Regions from separate parts of the Streptomyces sp. NPDC079020 genome, predicted to be linked through region 2. Evidence: predicted binding sites of a transcription regulator. Region 2 holds the regulator's gene; the other holds the start of a gene.
The links. Region 2 encodes HspR, which represses chaperone genes until heat shock. Its sites were predicted from a motif close to TTGAGNNNNNNNNNCTCAA; they were not measured.

Region 1: the regulator HspR is predicted to act here: its motif matches at 3,300-3,318, upstream of lon (endopeptidase La).

The regions. Positions count from the first base shown of each region.
Region 1 is NZ_JBITUB010000002.1:335,303-343,067, reverse strand. It holds gene ACIGJO_RS05420 (hypothetical protein) at 1-578, opposite strand, end outside; gene ACIGJO_RS05415 (ATP-binding cassette domain-containing protein) at 686-1,456, opposite strand; gene ACIGJO_RS05410 (zf-HC2 domain-containing protein) at 1,453-2,523, opposite strand; gene ACIGJO_RS05405 (RNA polymerase sigma factor) at 2,520-3,134, opposite strand; gene lon (endopeptidase La) at 3,341-5,761, shown strand; gene ACIGJO_RS05395 (polysaccharide deacetylase family protein) at 5,923-6,660, opposite strand; gene ACIGJO_RS05390 (lysozyme) at 6,862-7,686, opposite strand.
Region 2 is NZ_JBITUB010000023.1:20,900-28,664, reverse strand. It holds gene clpB (ATP-dependent chaperone ClpB) at 95-2,680, opposite strand; gene ACIGJO_RS32385 (pyridoxamine 5'-phosphate oxidase family protein) at 3,051-3,452, shown strand; gene ACIGJO_RS32380 ((2Fe-2S)-binding protein) at 3,561-3,881, opposite strand; gene ACIGJO_RS32375 (hypothetical protein) at 3,878-4,174, opposite strand; gene ACIGJO_RS32370 (helix-turn-helix transcriptional regulator) at 4,285-5,286, shown strand; gene ACIGJO_RS32365 (heat shock protein transcriptional repressor HspR) at 5,385-5,831, opposite strand; gene dnaJ (molecular chaperone DnaJ) at 5,833-7,020, opposite strand; gene grpE (nucleotide exchange factor GrpE) at 7,114-7,761, opposite strand; gene dnaK (molecular chaperone DnaK) at 7,758-7,765, opposite strand, start outside.

The DNA of each region.
Region 1 (7,765 bases), on a different contig from region 2:
GGTACGGAGTCACGGAGCCAGTACTGCGTGGCGGGGCTCAGGAACCGGGCCTCGGACGACAGATAGCCCGGGGCTCCCAGGCCCACGTACAGGAGTCCGGCGAGAACCGGAGCGGTCAGCCGCCACCGGCACACGCGTCCCACCACGAGGCCCACGAACGCCAGGCACACCAGCACGCTGAGGTCGCCGACGGCGAGCGCCGGGGAGGGGCCGCCCGCCCCGGCGTACGGCCAGGTCGCCGCCAGCACCCCGGCGAGCGCCACGAGATACCCGACCGCCGCCCACAACGCGACGGGAAGAGCCGCCATCACCAGCCGCGTGAGGCGGGCGCGGGGCACGGACAGCCACAGTCCTCCGGTCCGCCGCCGGTGCTCACGGCCGCCCTGCCAGCAGCCCGCAGCCGCGGTGAGCGGCCCGGCGACCAGGGTGGCCGAGACATGCAGCAGGTCCTGGGTGTCGTTCCAGGACCCCTGCCACTCGGCGGACTTGGCGACCATCGTGGTGAGAATGGTCGCGGCGACGGCGGGGCCGGTCCACGGGGCGGAGCCGCGCCGCAGCTCGGTGCGGAGCACGGTCATGGCGGGGCGGGGGTACGGCCGCCCCGCGGCGGCGGTCCCGGCAGGCTCCGGCGGGCCGGGGGCCTTCGTCCGGAGCTCGCGGGGCCCGTGTTCCCCGGGTGTCAGGCTCATCGGGCCGCCACCGCCTCACGGTGCGCGCGCAGGGCGGCGGTGTAGCCGCGCTCGATGGGGTTGGCGCCGAGCCCGTCCGGCTCGCCGCCCAGCTCCATGAGCTCGGCGGTCGTGCCCCGGTAGGCGATCGCGCCGGCCTCGATCAGCGTCACCTCGGAACAGGCCACGGCGACGTCCTCGACCAGGTGCGTGGACACGATCACGGTGGATGTCCTTCCCAGCTCCCGCAGCAGCGCCCGGAACTCGACCCGCTGCTCCGGGTCGAGCCCGGCGGTCGGCTCGTCGAGCAGCAGCAGCGCGGGTTCGTTCACGATGGCCTGGGCGACCCCGACGCGCCGGACCATGCCGCCCGACAGCGTCTTCACCTTCGCGTCGATCCGGTCCGCGAGACCCACGCGCTCCACGGCGTGTTCCACGGCGGAGGCCACCCGCGCCCCGTCCATCTCCTTGAGCCAGGCCACGTAGGAGATGAACTCGCGGACCGTGAATCCGGGGTAGTGGCCGAAGTCCTGCGGCAGATAGCCGAGCCTGCGCCGGACCGCCGCGCGGGCCCGGTGGTCCGACGCGGCGCCGACCTCGCTGCCGAGCAGTTCCACGCGCCCGGCCGCCGGTGCCGCCACGGTCGCCAGCACCCGGATCAGCGAGGTCTTCCCCGCGCCGTTCGGGCCGAGCAGGCCGTGCACACCCGGCGCGAAGTCCAGGTCGACCGCGTCCAGTGCGGTTTTTCTGCGGTGCCGGACGGTCAGTCCGGTGACCTTTGCGCTCACAACGTCTCCAGATGGTCGAAGGATCTACGGCGTACGGCGAGGAGCGCCGCACACATCAGGGCCGCCGCCGCCCAGCAGCCCTGGACACCCGGCCCGGCGAAGTACGGGCCGGCCCCGGCGACCAGCGCGTCCGCCCCGGCTCCCGACGCGGAACCGACGGACGGCAGCACGACCGCGGCGGCCCAGCCCACGGCGACGGCCGAGGCGCCCGCACGGCAGCCGACGTACGAGCCGAGGGCGAGCGCCGCGAGGGTCAGCGCCAGCCCCGGCAGCAGCCACGCCGCGGCACCGGGTCCGCCAGCCGACGCGGGCAGCAGCGCCCCGGCGCAGGTCAGCGCCGGAATGCTCAGCCCGAGCACGGCGGCGGTCCTGGTGAGCAGCAGCCACAGCCCGCCGGACGGGGTCGACGCGGCGATCTCGTGCAGGGGGTCGGCATGCCGCCCGTACGAGACGACGACCCCGGCGAGCGGCAGGACCGGCGCGGTCACGAGCAGCAGGGGGCGCGCGGCCGGTCCCAGCCCCGCCCCGTACGCCAGGACGACCGCCCCCACGGCCACCAGCACCAGCGCGAGCGGCCACGGGCCGCGCAGGGCGGGCCCGGCGGCCCAGAGGACCCGGGCGAGGCGAGTGGCGGCGGGCCTTCGGGCCACCCCGGTTCCGGGTCCGGTTCCGGGCTCGGCGGCCACATCCGTTCCGGGCCTGACAACCACCCGCGATCCGGGTTCGGTGAGCAGTCCCGCTCCGGATTCCGCCCGGACCGTTCCCGCCCGTGCCTCGGCCAGTACCGTCGCCAGTACGGCCGCCCGGACGTCCGCCAGCACGGCTCCCGCCGCGGGCCCCGGCGTCTCCGCTGCCCCTGCCGCCGCCCCCGCCGTCCCCGTTGTCGCCCCTCCGGCCCGGACCGCCGCGGACACGCGGGCCGCGCAGGCTCCGCAGGCCTCGACGTGCATCTCCAGTGACCAGGCGTCCGGCTCCGCCGCGGTGCCGTCCGCGTACCGCGCCGCCAGATCCCGGCCCACGTGCCAGGCCTCGCCCGCGGCCGTCCCGGGTGTCATTCCGAGCCTCATGCCGTTCCTCCCAGCGGTTCGCCGTCCGGTGTCAGCCGTTCCAGGGCGGCGCGCAGTTCGCGTCGCGCCCGCATCGCGCGGGTCTTGACCGTGCCTTCCGGGACGCCGAGCAGCTGCGCCGCCTCCCGGGTCGTCATGCCGTCGATGACCGTCGCGCGCAGCACCTCCCGCAGCTCGGGCGAGATCCGGCCGAGCGCGGTGCCCACGTCCCCGTACTCCAGACCGGCCAGCACCCGGTCCTCCGCGGAGGGTGCGGCGGCGTCCCGGCCCGTGCCGACGGGCGGCTCCGGCCGGGCCCCGGCCCGCCGGGCGTCGACCAGCCGACGGGCGGCGATCACCCACAGCCAGCCGCCGACCCGCGCTCCCCGGTGCGTACCGGCGGAGCGCCAGACCGTCACGAAGGTGTCCTGGAGGACCTCCCTCACGGTCTCGGCGTCCGCGCACCGGCGGCTGAGCCGGGCGTGCAGCCAGCCCGCGTGCCGGTCGTAGAGCGTGCCCAGGGCCGCCGTGTCCCCCCTGGCGACCGCGCGCAGCAGCTCGGTGTCGTCGGTGTCGTCGTTCACGTAGTCCCGGTGGTCCGGGTCCTCCCCCGCAGGGCGCAACAGCCTCACACCTCCCCTATCGGAGGCCGGACCGTATCCGGTTCACGGAAGGCGGGAGCGGCTGCCGGTGTTGCACCCGGTACGGAGGCGCGGAGCGGGGGGCGCGGCGGCCGGGCCGGTGGGTGATCGCTCAGGGCGAACACGGGGCGGGGAACAATCAGACGCTCAGGAGCATTGAGTCGACATAGCTCAACTTGCCTGCCGAAGGGGAGATCATGACTACGGAGTCCAAGGCGTTCACAACGATCGACCTGCCCGTGCTGCCGCTCGACGACGAAGTCGTACTGCCCGGAATGGTGGTGCCGCTGGATCTGTCGGACACGGAGGTACGGGCCGCCGTCGAGGCCGCGCAGGCCGCCGCGCGTGCCGGTGACGGCAAGCCCGAGGTGCTGCTGGTGCCACGGATCGACGGGACGTACACGGGGACAGGTGTCCTCGGTACTGTCGAGCAGGTCGGACGCCTCTCGGACGGTGACCCGGGCGCGCTCATCCGGGCCCGCGACCGGGTGCGGATCGGCGCCGGGACCAGTGGGCCCGGCGGGGCGCTGTGGGTGGAGGGGACCAGGATCGACGTGGTCGTCCCCGACCCGCTGCCCGGTGCCGCCGCGGAGCTGGTCAAGGAGTACAAGGCGCTCGCCACCAGCTGGCTGAAGAAGCGCGGCGCCTGGCAGGTCGTGGACCGGGTCCAGCAGATCGAGGACATCTCCGCGCTGGCCGACAACTCCGGCTACTCACCCTTCCTGACCACCGCCCAGAAGGTGCGGCTGCTGGAGACCGCGGACGCGGTCGCCCGGCTGAAGCTCGCCATCCAGTGGCTCGGCGAACACCTCGCCGAACAGGACGTCGCCGAGTCGATCGCCAAGGACGTCCAGGAGGGCGTCGACAAGCAGCAGCGCGAGTTCCTGCTGAGGCGCCAGCTCGACGCCGTGCGCAAGGAGCTCTCCGAGCTCAACGGCGACCCGGAGGACGAGTCCGACGACTACCGGGCCCGTGTCGAGGCCGCCGATCTTCCCGGGCATGTCCGTGAGGCCGCGCTCAAGGAGGTCGAGAAGCTGGAGCGCTCCTCCGACCAGAGCCCGGAGGGTTCCTGGATCAGGACGTGGCTGGACACCGTTCTCGAACTGCCCTGGACCGAGCGCACCGAGGACGCCTACGACATCCGCGGCGCGCGGGAGATCCTGGACGCCGAGCACGCCGGTCTGGCGGACGTGAAGGAACGGATCACGGAGTACCTCGCCGTGCGCAAGCGGCGTGCCGACCGCGGCCTCGGGGTCGTCGGGGGGCGGCGCGGCGGTGCGGTGCTGGCGCTCGTCGGCCCGCCCGGGGTCGGCAAGACCTCGCTCGGCGAGTCCGTCGCGCACGCGATGGGCCGCAAGTTCGTCCGGGTCGCGCTCGGCGGTGTCCGGGACGAGGCGGAGATCAGGGGCCACCGGCGTACGTACGTGGGCGCGCTCCCCGGACGTATCGTGCGGGCCGTCAAGGAGGCCGGTTCGATGAATCCGGTCGTCCTGCTCGACGAGATCGACAAGGTCGGCTCCGACTTCCGGGGCGACCCGGCCGCAGCTCTGCTCGAAGTCCTGGACCCGGCCCAGAACCACACGTTCCGTGACCACTACCTGGAGGTCGAACTCGACCTCAGCGATGTGGTGTTCCTGGCGACGGCCAATGTGCTGGAGGCCATCCCGGAGGCACTGCTGGACCGTATGGAGCTGGTCCGGCTCGACGGCTACACCGAGGACGAGAAGGTCGTCATCGCCCGCGACCACCTGCTCCCGCGCCAGCTGGAGCGGGCCGGTCTGGAGAAGGACGAGGTCGGCCTCGACGAGTCCGCGCTGCGCAGGCTGGCGGGGGAGTACACCCGGGAGGCGGGCGTACGGAACCTGGAGCGGGCCATCGCCCGGCTGCTCCGCAAGGTGGCGGCCCAGCACGAACTGGGCGACCGGGAGCTGCCGTTCACGGTGTCCGAGGAGGATCTGCGCGGTCTGATCGGACGGCCGCACCACGTTCCCGAGTCCGCCCAGGACCCGGCCGAGCGCCGTACGGCGGTGCCGGGCGTGGCCACCGGACTCGCGGTCACCGGAGCCGGCGGGGACGTGCTGTTCGTGGAGGCGTCGCTGGCCGACCCGGAGACCGGGGCGTCCGGACTGACCCTCACCGGCCAGCTCGGCGACGTGATGAAGGAGTCGGCGCAGATCGCGCTGAGCTTCCTGCGGTCGCACGGCGCGGAGCTGGAACTGCCGGTCGCGGACCTCAAGGACCGCGGCGCGCACATCCACTTCCCGGCGGGCGCCGTCCCCAAGGACGGGCCCAGCGCCGGCATCACCATGACGACGGCGCTGGCCTCCCTGCTCTCGGGGCGGCTGGTCCGTACGGATGTGGCGATGACCGGCGAGGTGTCGCTGACCGGCCGGGTGCTGCCGATCGGCGGACTGAAGCAGAAGCTGCTGGCGGCCCACCGCGCGGGGATCACCACCGTGGTGATCCCCAAGCGGAACGAGGCCGACCTGGACGACGTCCCGGCCGAGGTCCTCGACACGCTGGACGTCCACCCGGTCACCGATGTCCGCCAGGTGCTGGAGATCGCCCTCGTCCCGGCCTCGGCCGGGGTGCGGGAGAGGATCCCGGCCGCGGCCTGACTGCCACGGCGTGACGGGCGTGGCACCAGGTGCGCGGCCGGTACGGACGGCCCGCCCACCCGAGTCAACGGGGGGCGGGCCGTTCCGCGTCCGGGAGCGGCGGAGGGCGGCGGAGAGCGGCCGGGGCGGGGGTGCCGGTCCGGTCAGCGGCGCCGGTCCGGTCAGGGGCGGTAGATGGTGCCCGGCACCGGCGTGGCGGGTGCCATCAGCTCGGGGACCGTCACGAAGGTGTAGCCCTTCTTCTGGAGCGCGTCGATGATCCCCGGCACCGCGGGCACCGTGCCCTTGTAGATGTCGTGGAGCAGGATGATGCCGTCCTTGCCCGCCTGGTCGAGTATCCGCTTCTTGATCAGCGCGGAGTCGTTCGTCGAGTAGTCCTTGGCGGTGGCGCTCCACAGGATCTGCGAGAGCCCCAGGTCCCTGCTGATGTCGGAGACCGTGTCGTCGGTGCGGCCCTGCGGCGGACGCATCAGCCGGGGCTTCTTCCCGGTGATCTTCGCGATGGCGTCCTGGGTCTTCTTCAGCTCGGCCCGTATCTCGTCGGGCTTCTTGTCCGTGAGGATCTCGTGCGACCAGGTGTGGTTGGCCACCTCGTGGCCCTCGTCCTGGATGCGCTGCACGGTGTCGGGGTGCTTGAGCACGTGGTTCTTGCCCAGCAGGAAGAAGGTGGCGTGGACCTTCTTCTCCTTGAGGATGTCCAGGAGGCGCGGGGTGTCCTTCGCCGGGCCCGCGTCGAAGGTGAGCGCTATGCACTTGGCCTTGCGGCAGTCCACCGGGCCGAAGGAGCCCTTGGCGTCGGAGGCGGCGTCCTGACGTGCCGAGCCCGGAGCCGTCGTCTCCATGGAGCAGCCGCTCAGTGTGAGGGTGAGCGCGGTCACAAGGGAGGCGGCCAACCCCATACCGAACGACTTCGTCTTCCTGGGCAAGGCAGGTCACTCCTCCGTGGATGGCTTCCGCACACTCGTGCGGCACGGCGAGGACTATACACAGCGCGTATACGCGTGATTCATAGTGGGGGCGGGGCGCGGCGCGACGCCCCGGCGACGCCTGCTCGTCACCGGGGCGCGGTCGTGCGGAGTCGCGGGGTGCGCGACCGGGGATCAGCCGTTGGCCAGCGCCTGTACGCGGTCCAGAGCGCCGTTGAAGCGGTTGTGGTCACCGACCGTCGGACCGGACGAGGTGTACTGCCACATCGTGTAGAAGCCCCAGCCGGCCGGGAGTTCGCCGACGGTCGAGTTGTACCGGGCCACCCAGAGCGGGTTGGTGGCGCCGAAGCTCGCGTTGTTGCCCGTGCAGTCCTTCCACCAGCTGGTCGCGGTGTAGATCACCGGGTCCCGTCCGGTGCGCGCCCGGTAGGTGTTCACGAAGTCGCGTATCCAGGCGACCATGCCCGCCTGGGACAGGCCGTAGCACTGGGCCCCGTACGGGTTCCACTCGATGTCCAGTGCTCCCGGCAGCGTCTTGCCGTCCCGGGACCAGCCGCCCCCGTTGTCCACGAAGTAGTTCGCCTGGGCGGCGCCGCTGGTCGTGTTCGGGGTGGCGAAGTGGTACGAACCCCGGATCATGCCGACGTTGTACGAGCCGTTGTACTGCTGGGCGAAGTCCTCGTTCTTGTAGTACGTGCCCTCGGTGGCCTTGACGTAGGCCCATCGCACGCCGCTGTTCCACAGCGTCGCCCAGTTGACGGCGTTCTGGTGGCCGCTGACGTCCACGCCCTCGGTCTGCACGGCGCGCGAGTCGCGCGGCAGTCCGCCCTGGCCGTCGTGCTCGATGACGCCCTGGCCCATCCGGGCCGTACCCCGGGCGGGGGTGTCGCCCGCGGTCGCCGTACCGGGCAGGGTGATGAGGAGGGAGAGGGCTGCGAGAAGGGTTCCCGCGGCGGCTGTGCGCGAGCGGCGGGACGATCCGAATCTGAGGACAGGCATTCTGGGTTGCCTCCGAGGCCTGAGTGGGGGGAGCTGGGGGAATTGCTGCCGGGGGCGGTTGGGGGAGCGCCCCTGTCGG
Region 2 (7,765 bases):
GGCGGGCCATGGCAAGCCCCGGCGGCCCCGATCCGCCACAAGCTGACACGCGGCCGGTGCGGACCGGGCCCGCCGGGGTCCCGTAGGCCCGGTGTCACGAGGCGCGGCCGACGCTCAGGCCGTCGCCGGAGCGGTCCACCCGTACGGTGTCGCCGTCCGCGACCTCGCCCGCGAGGATCTCCTTCGCCAGCCGGTCGCCGATCGCCGTCTGGATGAGGCGGCGCAGCGGCCGTGCCCCGTACGCCGGGTCATTGCCCTCCTCCGCCAGCCAGGCCAGGGCCTCGGGCGTGACGTCGAGGGTGAGCCTGCGGTCGCTCAGCCGCTTGGCCAGGCGGTCGATCTGCAGCCCGGCGATGTGCGAGAGCTCGTCGCCGGACAGCGCGGAGAAGACCACGATGTCGTCGAGCCGGTTGAGGAACTCCGGCTTGAAGGACGCCCGCACGACATCCATGACCTGCTCCTTCTTCACCTCGGGCTTGACCAGGGGGTCGACCAGGAACTGGCTGCCGAGGTTGGAGGTCAGGATCAGGATGGTGTTGCGGAAGTCCACCGTCCGGCCCTGGCCGTCGGTGAGCCGGCCGTCGTCGAGGACCTGGAGCAGGACGTCGAAGACCTCCGGGTGCGCCTTCTCCACCTCGTCCAGCAGGACGACGCTGTACGGGCGCCGGCGTACCGACTCGGTGAGCTGGCCGCCCTCCTCGTACCCGACGTAACCGGGCGGGGCACCGACGAGCCGCGCGACGCTGTGCTTCTCGCCGTACTCGCTCATGTCGATGCGGATCATCGCCCGCTCGTCGTCGAACAGGAAGTCCGCGAGCGCCTTGGCCAGCTCGGTCTTGCCGACCCCGGTCGGGCCGAGGAAGAGGAACGAGCCGGTCGGGCGGTCCGGGTCGGCGATCCCGGCGCGGGTGCGCCGTACCGCGTCGGAGACCGACTGCACGGCCTCCCGCTGCCCGATGAGGCGCCTGCCGAGCTCGTCCTCCATGCGCAGCAGCTTCTGGGTCTCGCCCTCCAGCAGCCGGCCGGCCGGGATGCCGGTCCAGGAGCCGACGACGTCGGCGATGTCGTCCGGGCCGACCTCCTCCTTGACCATCGTGTCCTTGGCGGCCTCCTGCTCGGCCTCGGCGGCCTCCTCCAGCTGGCGCTCCAGGCCGGGGATCTCCCCGTACAGCAGCTTGGAGGCGGTGTCGAAGTCGCCGTCGCGCTGGGCGCGCTCGGCCTGTCCGCGCAGTTCGTCGAGTCGTTCCTTCAGCTCACCGACGCGGTTGAGGCCCTGCTTCTCCTTCTCCCAGCGGGCGGTGAGGCCGCGCAGCTCCTCCTCCTTGTCGGCGAGGTCGCGGCGGAGCTTCTCCAGGCGCTGCTTGGAGGCGGCGTCGGTCTCGTTCTTGAGAGCCAGCTCCTCCATGCGCAGCCGGTCGACGGCGCGCTGGAGCTCGTCGATCTCCACGGGCGAGGAGTCGATCTCCATCCGCAGCCGGGACGCCGCCTCGTCGACCAGGTCGATGGCCTTGTCGGGGAGGAAGCGGGAGGTGATGTAGCGGTCGGAGAGCGTGGCCGCCGCGACCAGCGCGGAGTCCGCGATCTGGACCTTGTGGTGGGCCTCGTAGCGGCCCTTGAGCCCGCGCAGGATCGCGATGGTGTCCTCGACGGACGGCTCGGCGACCAGGACCTGCTGGAAGCGGCGCTCCAGGGCCGGGTCCTTCTCGATGCGCTCGCGGTACTCGTCCAGCGTGGTGGCGCCGACCATCCGCAGCTCGCCGCGGGCCAGCATCGGCTTGAGCATGTTGCCCGCGTCCATGGCGGAGTCGCCGCCCGCGCCGGCGCCCACGACGGTGTGCAGCTCGTCGATGAACGTGATGATCTGGCCGTCGCTCTCCTTGATCTCGGAGAGGACGGTCTTGAGCCGCTCCTCGAACTCGCCCCGGTACTTCGCGCCCGCGACCATGGCCCCCAGGTCCAGGGAGACGAGGCGCTTGTTCTTCAGGCTCTCGGGTACGTCGCCCTTGACGATGCGCTGGGCGAGACCCTCGACGACGGCCGTCTTGCCGACGCCGGGCTCACCGATGAGCACCGGGTTGTTCTTCGTGCGGCGGGACAGGACCTGGACCACACGGCGGATCTCCTGGTCCCGCCCGATCACCGGGTCGAGCTTGCCCTCGCGTGCGGCCGCCGTGAAGTCGGTGCCGAACTTCTCCAGGGCCTTGTACTGACCCTCCGGGTCCGGTGTGGTCACCCGACGCCCTCCCCTGCTCTTCTCGAACGCGTCCAGCAGCCTCTTCGCACTGGCCCCCTGCTCCCCGAGGATCTCACCGGCCCGGCCACCCTTGGCCGCGACACCGATCAGCAGATGCTCGGTGGACAGGTACTCGTCGCCGAGCTCCTTGGCCTGCTGGGCGGCGTCCGCGATGACCGCGAGCAGTTCCCGGTTGGGCTGCGGCGGCGCGACGGTGGAGCCGGTGACGCTGGGCTGGGCGCCCAGGAGCTTCTCGGCCGCGCCGCGCACGGCCGCCTGGTCGGCGTCGACGGCGGCCAGCAGGTCGGTGATGTTCTCGTTGTCCTGGCCCTCCAGCAGAGCGAGCAGCAGATGCCCGGGGGTCAGATCGGGGTGCCCGTCCTTGACGGCCCTGCTGGTGGCCGCGTTGATGGCGTCCCGGCTCTTGTTGGTCAGCTCGGCGTCCACGTGCGCTCCCTCCTCCTTGCGGTGGTGCTCGACCCGGGTCCGGCCCCGGGTCCGGCGGTCGTCGGCCGGACAGCGACGATGGCGGCCGGTGGCCCGGCAGCCGTACGGGCACCGCCCGCTCCATTGACTGAATCAACGTACACAAAGTTGAGTGTATTCCGCTCAAGCCTGAACGCGCCCCGCACCCCGCGGCCCCGGCTCCGCCGCGCACGGCGGCTCACGGCACTGATCCGAGTGAACCCCTCACCACCGGCACCCGCCACCGCACACCACGCCGCGCGTACGCCCCGCGCTGCGCGCAACGGCCCGCGCCGCGTGCGCCCGCGCACCGGGACGTCGCCGCACCGGCGGAATGTCTACGCTTTCGGACATGCCCGACCTACGAGACCTCAGCCCCGCGTACCTGGCCTTCTGGCGCGAGTACCACCTCTGCACCCTGACCACGCTGCGCCCGGACGGCACACCGCACGTGGTGCCGGTCGGCGTGACGTACGACGCCGAGGCCCGGATCGCCCGCGTGATCACCAACAAGAACAGCCGCAAGGTCGCCCACATCATGGCGGCGGGCCCGGACGGGGCACGGGTCGCGGCCTGCCAGATGCACCGGGCGCGCTGGGCGACGCTGGAGGGTCGCGCGGTGATCCGCCCGGAGTCGGACGTCGTGGACGACGCCGTACGCCGCTACACGGAACGCTACGGGCGCACGCCCAGGCCCAGCGCGGACCGGGTCGTCATCGAGATCGCCGTGGACCGGGCGCTCGGCAGGGCGTGATCAGCCCGGCCGCGGCGGGACAGCACAACGGCGCCACCGCGTTCAGGTCACGGTGGCGCCGCTGTGTGGGGGAAGTACCTGAGCGACAAGGAACGACGGGGGAATCGCTCAGGCACTGCGGGGGGTGGCGGAGATGGTTTCTGGTTCGAACAGCTCATGGTCCCGCTGGTCGAGATTGACGAAAATCATGCCGTAGCGCACGGCGCAGCGGACCGGCTGTGGAGCGCCGCGGGGGCGACGGAGGCACCGGTAGGCGCGTACGCCCTCGTCCTCCTCCAGCACGACGACGATCGGCTCTCCGAACAGGGTGACCATCAACGAATCGCCACGGCGGGGGAGTGCCGTGAGCAGATCGATGAAATGCCACCCTGAGCGGTAGGCCGTGGCCATCTCCCGCCGGAAGGTGCGGTCATCCGGGGGGATGCTCATGCCTCTGCCGTCGCTCGCGGTGCGATGTCCCACACCAGGTCGGACGCCTTCACTCCGGCCGGCGCGGTGTCCCACACCAGGTCCGGCGGAGGCGCTGCCAGAGTCCGCGCCGCCTGCGTTCCGACCGGCGCGACGTCCCACACCAGGTCCGGCGGGGGAACGGCCCGGACCTGCGTGCCGGTCGCTCCGGTGGGCGCACTGTCCCAGACCAGGTCGTGGATACCGATCGCTCCGAGCGCCAGCCCGGCGGAGAAGGCCGCGGCAAGCGCCGAGCGAAGCATTTTGCTACCCATAGTCGGCTTCGTCCTCACTTCCAAGGTTTCCTCTCCCCCGCATGACAAGACGATGGCTCATTCAGGCACGTCAATGCCACAGGATCGATGCATCATGTTCCTGTAGTTTCATGTTCCTGGGGGGTGGAGAATTGATAACAAACAGTACAAACGCGACACATCCCCACTCTGTCACCGCCCTGTGCGAGGAGGGGGCGCGGCTCTACGCCAGCGCCCTGAGCGTGGGCAAGATAGCCCGATCCGAGGTGGGGTCCGCTCCCTGTCTGCTCGAATTCGCCCTGCTTCACCCGGATCCGGCCGATGACGCCTGGCTCCGGCCGGTACCTCCGTCCGCCGCGCTGACGCAACGGCTCTACCCGATCGAGCGGGAGATCCAGGCCCGAAGACAGCTCTCGGTCGAGCTCGCCGACACCTTCGAACCGTTCATGGCGATCAGTGCCCAGACCCCCACCACGCACGCGATCACCGTGCTCGAGGGCAAGGACCGGATCAACGCCTCCATCGAGCTGGCCATGGCCGAATGCCGGTCCGAGGTGCTGACCATCCAGCCCGGCGGCGGGCGCAGCGAGGGCACCCTCAACATCGCCGTGGAGCGCGGCAACATGCTCGCCGAGCGCGGGGTCGGCATGCGCTCGCTCTACCAGCACACCATCCGGCACAGCCACGGAACCCTGACGTACGCGGACCGCATGACGGCGGGCAAGGTCGAGATCCGCACCCTCGAAGAGCTGATCGAGCGTCTGATGATCTTCGATCACACCGTGGCGTTCATTCCCGCCACGGACGACCGCCGTGTGGCGCTCGAACTGCGCCACCCCGGGCTCGTGCAGTACCTCGTCAAGGTCTTCGAGCAGCTGTGGAGCCAGGCCGCGCCGCTGCGGGAGGAAGTCAAGTACGAGCCGACGCCCAAGGGAATCAGCGGCGTCCAGCGCTCCATCGCCCAGCTTCTCGTCGAGGGCCATGTGGACGACTCCATAGCCCGGCGGCTGGGCATGAACGTCCGCACCTGCCGGGCGCACGTCGCCAAGCTCTCCACCGCGCTGGGCAGCAGCAGCCGGGCCCAGCTCGGCTATCTGATCGCCCGGTCCGGAATCCTCGACCAGGACTCCTGACCGCCCCGGACGCGACAGGGCCCGCCCCCGGAACGAACTTCCGGACGACGGGCCCTGCGGAGCGGACCCGGACGCCGTACACGCGTCCGCCGCCCGCCTCAGTCCTTCGGCTTCTTCGGCCGCCAGACGACCAGCGCGCTGGTGTGCTGCACATCCTGGTACGGGACCAGATCACGGCGGTACGAGGCATGCACCTGCGCCTCGCGCTGCTGCATGGCCACCGCCGCGCCGTCCACCGCCGCCGAGAGCTCGGCGACGCGCTGCTGGAGCGCGGCGACCTGGTTCTCCAGCTCGATGATGCGCTTGATGCCCGCCAGGTTGATGCCCTCGTCCTGCGACAGCTGCTGCACGGTGCGCAGCAGCTCGATGTCACGGGCCGAATAGCGCCTGCCGCGCCCGGCCGTACGGTCCGGGGAGACGAGGCCGAGACGGTCGTACTGACGCAGGGTCTGCGGGTGCAGACCCGAGAGCTGCGCCGCGATCGAGATCACATACACCGGTGATTCATCGGTCAGCTGGTACGGGTTACGTCGCCGGCCGTCCATCTCAAGCTCCCTTCGCAGCCTGGAACAGCTCCGCCCGCGGGTCCTTGTCCGCGGTCGCCTTCCGGTAGGTCTCCAGCGCGTCCCCGGCCTCTGGCGCGAGGTCCTTGGGCACGTCCACCTCGACGGTGACCAGCAGGTCGCCGCGGGTGCCGTCCTTGCGTACGGCGCCCTTGCCGCGGGCGCGCATCGTACGTCCGTTGGGAGTGCCTGCCGGAAGCTTCAGGGTGACCGCGGGCCCGCCGAGCGTGGGCACCTTCACTTCGCCGCCGAGCGCCGCCTCCGGGAAGGTGACGGGCACGGTGATGGTGAGGTTGTCCCCCTTGCGGCCGAAGACCGGGTGGGCGTCGACATGGACGACGACATAGAGGTCGCCGGCCGGGCCGCCGCGCTCTCCCGCGCCGCCCTTGCCGCGCAGCCGGATCCGCTGGCCGTCGAGGACGCCCGCGGGAATCCTGACCTGCATGGTGCGGGCCGACTTCGCCCGTCCGCTGCCCTTGCAGACGTCGCAGGGGTCCTGGGCGATGAGGCCCCGGCCCTTGCAGTCCACACAGGGGTCGGTGAGCGAAAAGCCGCCGCCGCTCCCGCGCGAGACCTGGCCGGTGCCGACACAGGTCGGGCAGACCCTCGGGGTGCCGTTCTTGTCGCCGGTGCCCGAACACGCCTTGCAGGGCGCCTGGCTGGACATCCGCAGCGGGACCGTGGCCCCGTCGACGGCCTCGGTGAAGCTGAGCGTCACCTCGGACTCGATGTCCTGGCCGCGGCGCGGCTGCACACGCGTCCCCGCGCCGCCCCGGTTGAACAGACCGCCGAAGACGTCGCCCAGACCGCCACCGCCGCCGAATCCACCGGCCCCGCCGCCCTGGCCGCCGCCCTGGGCACCGCCGAAGAGGTCGCCCAGGTCGAAGTTGAAGTTGCCTCCCGCGCCACCGGGACCGGCCCGGAAGCCACCGTTGCCGAAGAGGGCGCGCGCCTCGTCGTACTCCTTGCGCTTCTTGGCGTCACCGAGGACGTCGTTCGCCTCGGAGATCTCCTTGAAGCGCGACTCGGCCTTCGCGTCACCCTTGTTGGCGTCGGGGTGGAACTCGCGGGCGAGTTTGCGGTACGCCTTCTTGATCTCGGCGTCGGTGGCGTCCTTGGGGACGCCGAGGACCTTGTAGTAGTCCTTCTCGACGAAGTCCTTCGTGCTCATCGACGTCCCTCCTTCCGGACGATCGGCCGAGCGACCGGCCTGTGGGCCGGTCGCTGGGCCGGGCGGTACACACCGGGATGGTCGGACGGAATGTCAGACCTCCTCGGTGCCACCGCTCTCCTCGTCATCTGCCTTCTCTTCCTTCGCCGCCGCGGGCGTGGCGCCCGGCTGCGGCTCGGCGACGGCCACCCGCGCGGGGCGGATGGTGCGCTCGCCGATGCGATACCCCGGCTGAAGGATCGCCACGCAGGTCGTCTCGGTGACGTCCGGCGCATAGCTGTGCATCAGGGCCTCGTGGATCGTCGGGTCGAAGGGCTCGCCCTCCTTGCCGAACTGCTGGAGGCCCAGCTTCGCGACGGTCGTCTCCAGCGATTCGGCCACCGACTTGAAGCCGCCGACCAGCTCACCGTGCTCCCGTGCGCGGCCGACGTCGTCGAGCACGGGCAGCAGCTCGGACAGGAGGTTCGCCGAGGCGATCTCCTTGACCGTGACCCGGTCCCGCTCCACGCGGCGGCGGTAGTTCTGGTACTCGGCCTGGAGCCGCTGGAGGTCGGCCGTGCGCTCGGCGAGTGCCGAACGGGCCTGGTCCAGCTGTGCCGTCAGGCCTGCTGTCTGGTTAGCGTCCCCGGCCGGGGCCGCCGCCTCCTCCTCGGAGGCGGCGGCCTTCGGCTCGGCGTCGTCGGAGGTGGCGCCGGAGGGGACGTCGGGCTTCTCGTCGAAGCCCGGGGTCTCCTCGGTCACGCCG